Regions from separate parts of the Cupriavidus sp. OTU4054 genome, predicted to be linked through region 3. Evidence: predicted binding sites of a transcription regulator. Region 3 holds the regulator's gene; each other region holds the start of a gene.
The links. The regulator sigma-54, encoded in region 3, starts transcription at its own class of promoters, with help from an activator protein. The targets are predictions, from matches to a motif close to TGGCANGNAANCTGCTTT.
Positions count from the first base shown of each region.

Region 1: a site for sigma-54 is predicted at 1,552-1,569, ahead of AAHB16_RS31105 (CmpA/NrtA family ABC transporter substrate-binding protein). Genes of this name have one in related genera too.
Region 2: a site for sigma-54 is predicted at 1,368-1,385, ahead of urtA (urea ABC transporter substrate-binding protein). Genes of this name have one in related genera too.

Region 1 covers NZ_JASATF010000045.1:21,023-24,295, reverse strand. The annotation lists gene AAHB16_RS31115 (fumarylacetoacetate hydrolase family protein) at 1-580, opposite strand, end outside; gene AAHB16_RS31110 (ANTAR domain-containing response regulator) at 800-1,429, shown strand; gene AAHB16_RS31105 (CmpA/NrtA family ABC transporter substrate-binding protein) at 1,745-3,052, shown strand; gene ntrB (nitrate ABC transporter permease) at 3,102-3,273, shown strand, end outside.
Region 2 covers NZ_JASATF010000008.1:67,264-70,536, forward strand. The annotation lists gene AAHB16_RS11945 (hemagglutinin repeat-containing protein) at 1-1,189, shown strand, start outside; gene urtA (urea ABC transporter substrate-binding protein) at 1,439-2,692, shown strand; gene urtB (urea ABC transporter permease subunit UrtB) at 2,858-3,273, shown strand, end outside.
Region 3 covers NZ_JASATF010000047.1:19,262-22,534, forward strand. The annotation lists gene lptB (LPS export ABC transporter ATP-binding protein) at 1-553, shown strand, start outside; gene AAHB16_RS31440 (RNA polymerase factor sigma-54) at 676-2,160, shown strand; gene hpf (ribosome hibernation-promoting factor, HPF/YfiA family) at 2,210-2,563, shown strand; gene ptsN (PTS IIA-like nitrogen regulatory protein PtsN) at 2,870-3,273, shown strand, end outside.

The DNA.
Region 1 (3,273 bases), on a different contig from region 3:
CGAACAGCTTCGACAGGTACGACACCATTTCCGGCACGGACCAGATCAGGTCCGACAGATCGCCACGCTGCTTCTCGACGCCGTTCACCGCAAGCGTGACCGCACCCTTTTCCGGATGGCCGATCGCCGAGACCGGAACGATCGGGCCGATCGGCGCCGACTTGTCGAACGCCTTGCCCGTTTCCCAGGGTCGGCCCGTCTTCTTCGACTCGTTCTGCAGGTCGCGGCGGGTCATGTCGAGGCCCACCGCATAACCGAACACGTGGCTCGCGGCCTGCTCGACCGGAATGTCCTTGCCGCCCTTGCCGATGGCCACCACGAGTTCGATCTCGTAATGGACATTGCTGGAGCCCGGCGGATACGGGAACGTGCCTTCGCTGTTGTCCGCCACATAGCTCACCGCGTCGGACGGCTTGCAGAAGAAGAACGGCGGCTCGCGATCGGGGTCCGAACCCATCTCGCGCGCATGCGCCGCATAGTTGCGGCCCACGCAGTACACACGACGCACGGGAAAGCTTGCGCTGCTGCCTCGCACGGGAACGCCAACGGGGGCTTGCGGGGCGAATACGAACTCGGTCATCCAACTATCTCCAGACTCTGGTCTTTTGGGTTGCAATGCGGGCTGCAATGCGGGGCTGCAATGCGGATAAGCGAACTACCTCGGGTCGCGCGACATGCACGAGCCCGCGCGGCAGTGCAAGAGCATACACCCGGTGCCGCGCCGAAACATGTCTATCGTGTTTTCCACTTCCTAAGTCGGCGCGAATCTTGCATGATGCAGTGCAACCGAAGCGACTCCATGACCCGCCGCCACCCGCCCCCTTCTGCTCCTGTCCAGCCGGCCGCCCGCCCGCTGCGCATCCTTCTGGTGCGGGACCCCCACGACGAAGATCCGCTCAACGTCGAGACCATCCGCGCCGGCCTGGCGCAGGCAGGCTTCACGGAGGTGCATACCGTCGACGCGGACCTGCGGCTGCCGGACGTCATTTCCGCGCGGCAGCCGGACCTCGTGATCATCGCGTCCGAGTCCGCCGCGCGCGACACCATCGAGCATGTGTGCGTCTCCACCCAGCACGCGCCGCGGCCCATCGTGCTGTTCACCGACAACGACGATTCCGCGCGGATCAAGGCCGCGCTGACCGCCGGCATCACCGCCTATATCGTCGATGGCCTGCGCGCCGAGCGTGTGAAGACCGTGCTCGACGTGGCCTATGCGCGCTTCGAGCTCGACCAGCAGCTGCGCGCCGAGCTCGACGCCACCAAGCTCAAGCTTGCGGAACGCAAGATCGTCGAGCGCGCCAAGGGCCTGCTGATGCAGGCGCGCGGCATCGGCGAGGACGAAGCGTACAAGCGCCTCCGCAGCATGGCGATGGAGCGCGGCATCAAGCTCGTGGAAGCCGCCCAGCGCGTGATCGACGTCATGGTCTGAGCCCGACCGGCGGCGCACGCCGCTGGTGCAATGCACAACTGTGGCGCTGCCCCGCCCACCCGCGCGCCCTCCGCAGACTGCCTTTCAGGCACCTTTCGCACGCAATTCGCCCATTCGCACGCTGGCACATCACTTGCGTTAACAGCGGTCACGGCCAACGACGGCCGCGGCTGCACCGGTTTCAACCCACACAACTCGATGGATGCGCGCGCTCAAAGGCGAGCACGCGCCCCCGGACAACGACGTCCTGAACTGCACCCGATCCTGAACAAGGCGGGCGGCGGCTCGGGACGTTTTTTATTGGAGCCTTTCTCAATGCCTTCTCGCCTCAAGATCGCCAAGCCGCTGCGCGTCACCGCGGACAACGCCACCGCCGATACCGTTCCCGCGAGCCAGGGACGGCGCCGCGCGCTGGCGACCATCGCCGGTGCCAGCGTGATGACGCTCGTCGATCCGCTCGTGCGCAGCGGGGCATGGGCAGCAGGCTCCGATGCGCCCGAGAAATCCGAGGTGAAGATCGGCTTCATTCCGCTGACCGACTGCGCGTCCGTCGTCATGGCCTCCACACTCGGCCTCGACAAGAAGTACGGCATCAAGATCACGCCGAGCAAGGAAGCCTCGTGGGCGGCCGTGCGCGACAAGCTCGTCAACGGCGAACTCGATGGGGCACACGTGCTGTATGGCCTGGTCTATGGCGTGCAGCTCGGCATCGGCGGTCCCAAGAAGGACATGGCCGTGCTGATGAGCCTGAACCACAACGGCCAGGCCATCACGCTGTCCTCGAAGCTCGCCGAGAAAGGCGTGAAGGATGGGGCGAGCCTCAAGGCGCTGATGATGAAGGAGAAGCGCGACTACACGTTCGCGCAGACCTTCCCGACGGGCACGCACGCGATGTGGCTGTACTACTGGCTCGCGGCCAACGGCATCAATCCGATGCAGGACGCGAAGGCCATCACCGTGCCGCCTCCGCAGATGGTCGCGAACATGCGCGTCGGCAATATGGACGGCTTCTGCGTGGGTGAGCCGTGGGGCGCGCGCGCCATCGCCGACAAGATCGGTTTCACGGCCGAGACCACGCAGGCGATCTGGAAGGACCATCCGGAGAAGGTGCTCGGCACCACGTCCGACTTCGTGCAGAAGAACCCGAACACCGCGCGCGCGATGACGGCCGCGATTCTCGAGGCATCGAAGTTCATCGATGCCTCGGTATCCAACCGCCGCAAGACGGCCGAGACGATCGCCGCCAAGTCGTATGTGAACACCGACATGGACATCATTCTCGACCGCATGCTCGGTCGCTACTCGAATGGCCTCGGCAAGACGTGGGACGACCCGGACTCGATGAAGTTCTATCAGGACGGCGCCGCGAACTTCCCGTTCCTCTCCGACGGCATGTGGTTCCTCACGCAGCAGAAGCGCTGGGGCCTGCTCAAGGACCACCCCGACTACCTCGCGGTGGCGAAGCAGGTCAACCGCATCGACCTGTTCAAGCAGGCCGCCACCGCCGCGCAGGTACCGCTGCCCAAGTCGGACTTCCGCACCGCCAAGCTGATCGACGGCGTGGTGTGGGATGCCACCAAGGACCCGAAGGCGTACGCCGACGGTTTCAAGATCAAGGCCTAGTTTGTAGTTCGATTTTCTCTTTGTCGTGCCCCGCCTTCAGGAGCCAGACGTGAACGCCATTGTCCAGACCGCGCCCGAGCGCGCAGAGCCGTATAACGACCCCGACGCCAAGGAGCGTGCCGCGCGGCGCGCGCAGGAGATTGCCGCGCAGGAAGCGCGTGCCGCACGGCGCGAAGCGCTGTCCGGCCTCGTGATGAAGACCGTGCCCCCGGTGCTCGGCT
Region 2 (3,273 bases), on a different contig from region 3:
GAAGCTGCCCGGCGCCTACAACGATAGTCTGCGCGGCACGGGCGCGGGGCCCGTGACGCGCGACGTGCATGCGCTCGCGGCCGCGTTGCACGCGCTGCCGCCGACGCCCGGCGTATCGTACTTCGCCACGCGCACGCCCGCGCTCGCATACGAGCGGCTCGTCAGGACCGGCGATATCGTGACCGCGGACATCTTCCTTTCCACCGATATGGCACTGCCCGACGCGCGCGCCGCGCTCGGCCGCGGCGAGGGCGCCGCGGTCGGTACCGTCGATGCGGGCATCCCGACGCTGTTCCGTATCGAGGGCCGTACCGGCAGGAACACGACGCCGTTCCATGGCGAGGCCAATCCCTCGCTGGTCTACGCACCGGGCACCCGCTTCGAAATCGGCGCCATGGAAAGCGACGGCGGCGTGCGCTATGTGCTGATGCACGAAGTCCCCGCCGGGGCGGCCGCGACGGCGCGGCTTCGCCCGGGCAGGCCCGCCATGGAGCGAGACCTGCTGACGGGCCATCGCAGGACCGAGCCCGGCATGGCGGACGCGATCGCCGCGATCGCGCCGGCCCCGCATTTCGATCCGCCACCGCCCTTGCCCGATGCGGAGGCCGAGTCGCGCGCCCAGCGCTTCGCGCCGCTCGCGCGAAGGTTCTCCGAAGCGGAGCGCCAGTACGAGCAGGCCATGATGCTGCCCTTGCTGCAGGGCGCCGCGTTGCCGTTGACCTCGGGCGCGTCGCGCGGTGCCCGGCAGCCGTCGCGCGCGGATCTGCTCGCATTGCGCGATTTTCCGGGGGCGTCCTATCGCGGCGGCGCCGGTGCGCCCGGCCTTTACGGCCGGACCATCGTCGAGGGCGATATCGTGAGGACGGCGAAGCCGCTCATGCATTCGGCCCTGCTCGCGGACGCCGATCGCGCGTCGAGATTGGCGGGAGCGGCGGCAGAGGCGGGAGCGGGCGGGCCGCGCCCTTATCTGTTCGCGGTCGAGGGCCCGGCAGGGCGCCAGCTGGAGATGCCGCGCGCCGACGGCGGCCGCTTCGGGCCCGAAGTCGTGTTCCCCGCGCGCAGCGAATTCTCGATTGCCGCCATCCGCGATACGCCTGCCCGAACGCTGATCTGGGCCCGGCCATATTTCGGTGCATCGTCTGAGCCGCTCAAGGACATGCACACGGGCGAGACGCTCGATCGGCGCTGAACGCACCACGCAGGAAGTCCGCGCAAGGCCGTTTCAGCGCAGGCGTGGCGCGGTCTGGCGGCGGCTACGCCCCGTTTTCTGGCGCGCGCACGAAAACAGTGCGCGTTGCCGTGATGATGGGCGGCACCATGCTAGTGCGAACCTGAGGAATTGTCACGTCGGCATCGCGTTTTCGCGGTGGCACGCTAGTTGCAGAAGCATCACCCGGGGTGCGTAGTCCCTAACCACATACGAAAACTGGGAGCTGCAATGAAACGACGTGACATGCTGAAGCTGTCGGCGGTAGCCGCCGCGGCGATGATCGGTACCAGCCCGCTGATGGCGCAGTCGAAGGACCCGATCAAGGTCGGTGTCCTGCATTCGCTGTCGGGCACGATGGCCATTTCGGAAACGTCGCTCAAGGACGTGGCCCTGATGACCATCGACGAGATCAACAAGAGCGGCGGTGTCCTGGGCCGCAAGCTCGAACCCGTGGTGGTGGACCCGGCCTCGAACTGGCCGCTGTTCGCGGAGAAGGCACGTCAGCTGATTACCAACGACAAGGTCGCCGTGACGTTCGGCTGCTGGACGTCGGTGTCGCGCAAGTCGGTGCTGCCGGTCTATGAAGAACTGAACTCGCTGCTGTTCTACCCCGTGCAGTACGAGGGCGAGGAAATGTCGAAGAACGTGTTCTACACGGGTGCCGCGCCGAACCAGCAGGCCATCCCCGCCGTGGAATACCTGATGAGCAAGGAAGGCGGCGGCGCCAAGCGCTTCTTCCTGCTGGGCACGGACTACGTGTACCCGCGTACGACCAACAAGATCCTGCGCGCGTTCCTGAAGAGCAAGGGCGTGGCCGACAAGGACATCGAGGAGGTCTACACCCCGTTCGGTCATAGCGACTACCAGACCATCGTCGCGAACATCAAGAAGTTCTCGCAGGGCGGCAAGACGGCCGTGATCTCGACGATCAACGGCGACTCGAACGTGCCGTTCTACAAGGAACTGGGCAACGCCGGCCTGAAGGCCAAGGACGTGCCGGTGGTGGCGTTCTCCGTGGGCGAGGAAGAACTGCGCGGCATCGACACCAAGCCGCTGGTGGGCCATCTGGCCGCATGGAACTACTTCATGTCGGTGAAGAACCCCGAGAACGAAGCGTTCAAGAAGAAGTGGGCGGCATGGGTCAAGGCGAACAACCTGCCCGGCGGCGACAAGCGCGTGACCAACGACCCGATGGAAGCCACCTATGTGGGTATCCACATGTGGGCACAGGCGGTCAAGAAGGCCGGCACGACCGATCCGGACAAGGTGCGCGCCGCGATGTACGGCCAGACCTTCAAGGCACCGGATGGCTTCACGCTGACGATGGGCGACAACCACCACCTGTACAAGCCCGTGATGATCGGCGAAGTGAAGGCCGACGGTCAGTTCAACGTGGTGTGGAAGACCGCGAAGCCGATCCGCGCGCAACCGTGGAGCCCGTTCATCTCGGGTAACGAAGGCAAGCCGGACAAGGTGATGTAAGCACCGGGATTTCCGTCATCCGGATAGCGCAGTACCCCCTCTCCCCGCGGGAGAGGGGTCCTCATAAAACCAGACGCGAGTATCGACGTACACGAATCGCGCCACGCCCAAAGACACTCCGCCAGCCCTATGCCATCACCCATATTCCGATCATGGCTCCGCGCCATGCTGGCAGCGCTGCTGCTCACGTCACTGTGGGCGGCGCCGCTCTGGGCCGCACCCCTGACGCAGGCCGATCTCAAGCCGCTTGCGGAAGACGACTTCGACGCGAAGACCGCCGCGGTGACCGCGCTGACCAAGGCGCCCCCCGAGCAGGCCGCTCCGATCCTCAAGGCCCTGCAGGACGATGCGCTGCAGTACGCGCCGTCGGTGGGCATGGTGCGGCAGGACGGCGACAAGTTCGTCGATGCGATCAGCGGCAAGCCCGTGACCGTGAAGCAGGACGATCTGGAATCGCTGACGCTCAACAACAGCCTGCGCACGCTCGTCGATAGCGCGGCCAGCAGCCTGCAATTGCAGTCGCCCGATATCGCGGTGCGCACGCAGGCCATCAACACGCTGTTCGACGCGCCCGAGAACGC
Region 3 (3,273 bases):
CGATGGCGACCACATCAGCGGCCTGCCGATCCACGAGCGCGCGCGCATGGGCCTGTCGTACCTGCCGCAGGAAGCGTCGGTCTTCCGCAAGCTCAACGTGGAAGAGAACATCCGCGCGGTGCTCGAGCTGCAGCAGGAGAACGGCAAGCCGCTCAAGAAGGACGAGATGAACAAGCGGCTGGACACGCTGCTCGACGATCTCCAGATCGCGCACCTGCGCAACAACCCCGCGCTGTCCCTGTCCGGCGGCGAGCGCCGCCGCGTGGAAATCGCGCGCGCGCTGGCCTCCTCGCCCCGCTTCATCCTGCTCGACGAGCCGTTCGCGGGCGTGGATCCGATCGCCGTCGGCGAAATCCAGCGTATCGTCAGCTTCCTCAAGGCACGCAACATCGGCGTGCTGATCACCGACCACAACGTGCGCGAAACGCTCGGCATCTGCGACCACGCGTACATCATCAGCGAAGGCACGGTGCTCGCCGAGGGCCAGCCCGAGGACATCATCGCCAACGAATCCGTGCGGCGCGTCTACCTGGGCGAAAACTTCCGGATGTGATGCCCCGGCCGCGAGTGCGGCCGCTCACATTCGCGCTCGGTCAGACACGATCACCGAGCCAAAGCGATAGGCGATAGCAATTTCCGTTCCATCGACGAGAAGATGCGCATAGAATAGGTCGCATGAAACCGTCGCTTCAGCTTCGCCTCTCCCAGCACCTTGCCCTTACCCCCCAACTGCAGCAGTCGATCCGGCTGCTGCAGCTCTCGACGTTGGAGCTCCAGCAGGAAGTGGAGCAGGCTCTGACGGAGAATCCCCTGCTCGAGCGCGAAAACGACTGGATCGAGAGCCCGCTGCGCGTGGCCGCCGATGGCTCCGTCAACGTGCAGAGCGCCCCCGCGCCCGCCCCGGCCGAGCCGCAGGGCAACGGCGAGGAGCGCGCGGAAGGCGCGGGCGGCAGCGACGAGGAAGGCTTCGGCGGCGATAACACCAGCGAGGACTACGGCAACGACTGGAGCCTCGACGATTTCGCGCGCCGTCCGCAGGGCGACGAGGACGAGAAGACGCCGATGCAGCTGCGCGACGCGGAACCCACGCTGCGCGAGCATCTGATGGAACAGGTCGCGCCGCTGAAGATTTCCCTGCGCGACAAGGGCCTGGCGGTGTTCCTGATCGAGTCGCTCGACGACGATGGCTATCTCGGCGCCACCCTCGAAGAAATTTTCTCGGAACTGCCCGAGGAACTCGAGTTCGAAATAGAGGAAGTGCAGTCGATGCTCACGCTGCTGCAGAGCTTCGATCCGCCCGGCGTGGGCGCGCGCAATGCGGCGGAATGTCTCACGCTGCAGCTGCGCCGCATCTCGCATCCGCAACGCGATCTTGCATTGTCGATCGTCAACCACCATCTGGAGTTACTGGCGGTGCGTGATTACACGCGCCTCAAGAAAGCGCTCCAGGTGGACGAAATAGCATTGAAGGCCGCGCACGATCTGATCCGCTCGCTGGCACCGTATCCCGGGCACGCCTATAGCAGGCCCGAGGCCGATTTCGTGGTGCCCGACGTGTTCGTGCGCAAGAGCGGAGGTGGCTGGATTGCCCAGCTGAATCCCGATGTGATGCCGCGATTACGCATCAACGACATGTACGCGCAGATCCTGCGCGGCGCGAAGGGCGAATCGGGCACTGCGGGGCTGCAGCAGAAGCTTCAGGAGGCGCGGTGGCTCATCAAGAACATACAGCAGCGCTTCGATACGATCCTGCGTGTGGCGCAGGCTATCGTCGAACGGCAGAAGAACTTTTTCACCCATGGGGAAATCGCGATGCGCCCCTTGGTTTTGAGGGAGATAGCCGATACACTCGGTTTACATGAGTCCACGATTTCGCGCGTGACCACGAACAAGTACATGGCCACGCCGATGGGGACTTTCGAGTTGAAGTACTTCTTCGGGAGCCACGTGTCCACCGAAACGGGTGGCGCAGCTTCATCCACGGCAATCCGCGCGCTGATCAAGCAACTCATAGGAGCCGAAGACCCCAAGAATCCCCTTTCCGACAGCCGCATCGCCGAACTGTTGGGCGAGCAGGGCTTTGTGGTCGCGCGGCGCACCGTCGCCAAATACCGCGAAGCGCTCAAGATCCCGGCAGTGAATCTCCGCAAGACTTTGTAGCCGAGTTGCACCGTCTGCCTGGTGTGACTCTTTCAGAAGGAGAAACGCTATGAACTTCAAGATCAGTGGACACCACCTGGACATCACGCCCCCTCTGCGTGAGTACGTGGAAACGAAACTGGAGCGTATCGTCAGGCATTTCGATCAAGTCATCGGTGTGAGCGTGCTGCTATCGGTCGACAACCACAAGGAAAAGGAACGGCGGCAGTATGCGGAAATCAATCTGCATCTGAAGGGCAAGGACATCTTCGTCGAAGCGCATCATGAAGACCTGTATGCGGCGATCGACTGTCTGGTCGACAAGCTCGACCGTCAGGTCATCCGCTACAAGGATCGCGTGCAGGGCCACGACCGCGAAGCCCTGAAGTACCAGATGGCTGCCGCGCAAATGCAGCAGCAATAAACACCGACGCGCGACGCCAACGTCGCCAAGGAGTGATACGAAGAGAGCAAAGCCGCGCAATCAGCGCGGCTTTTTTGATGGGCGCCCGATACGCGCGGCGCGTGGTCCGCCAGCCACGGGGAGTTGCAACCGTGCGGCGTCGGTGTATGCTGCGCCATACATGTACAAAGGAGACTGGCGTTCGCCGCCCGGAGTTGGCGACCGGTAGTGACCGGTATGGCGCAACGCTGCGGTGCACAAGGAACCGATGCCGCTGCTCTATAATGGCCGGACGCTTTACACCCCCAAGATACCCGCGCATCGCCCATGAATCGTTTGGCCAAACTGCTGCCACCCGGCAACATCACTCTCGACGTCAGCGTCACCAGCAAGAAGCGGGTGTTCGAGCAGGCCGGGCTCCTGTTCGAGAACAACCATGGCGTGGCACGCGCCACCGTGACCGACAATCTGTTCGCGCGGGAATCGCTCGGCTCGACCGGCCTGGGTGCCGGGGTCGCGATTCCGCACGGCCGCATCAAGGGGCTCAAGCAGCCGCTGGCCGGCTTTATGCGCCTGGCCGAGCCGATCCCGTTTGAATCGCCCGATGGCAAGCCCGTATCGCTGCTGATCTTCCTGCTCGTGCCCGAGCAGGCCACGCAGCAGCATCTGGAAATCCTGTCGGAGATCGCACAGCTGTTATCGGACCGCGAGATGCGCGACGGGCTCGCAAC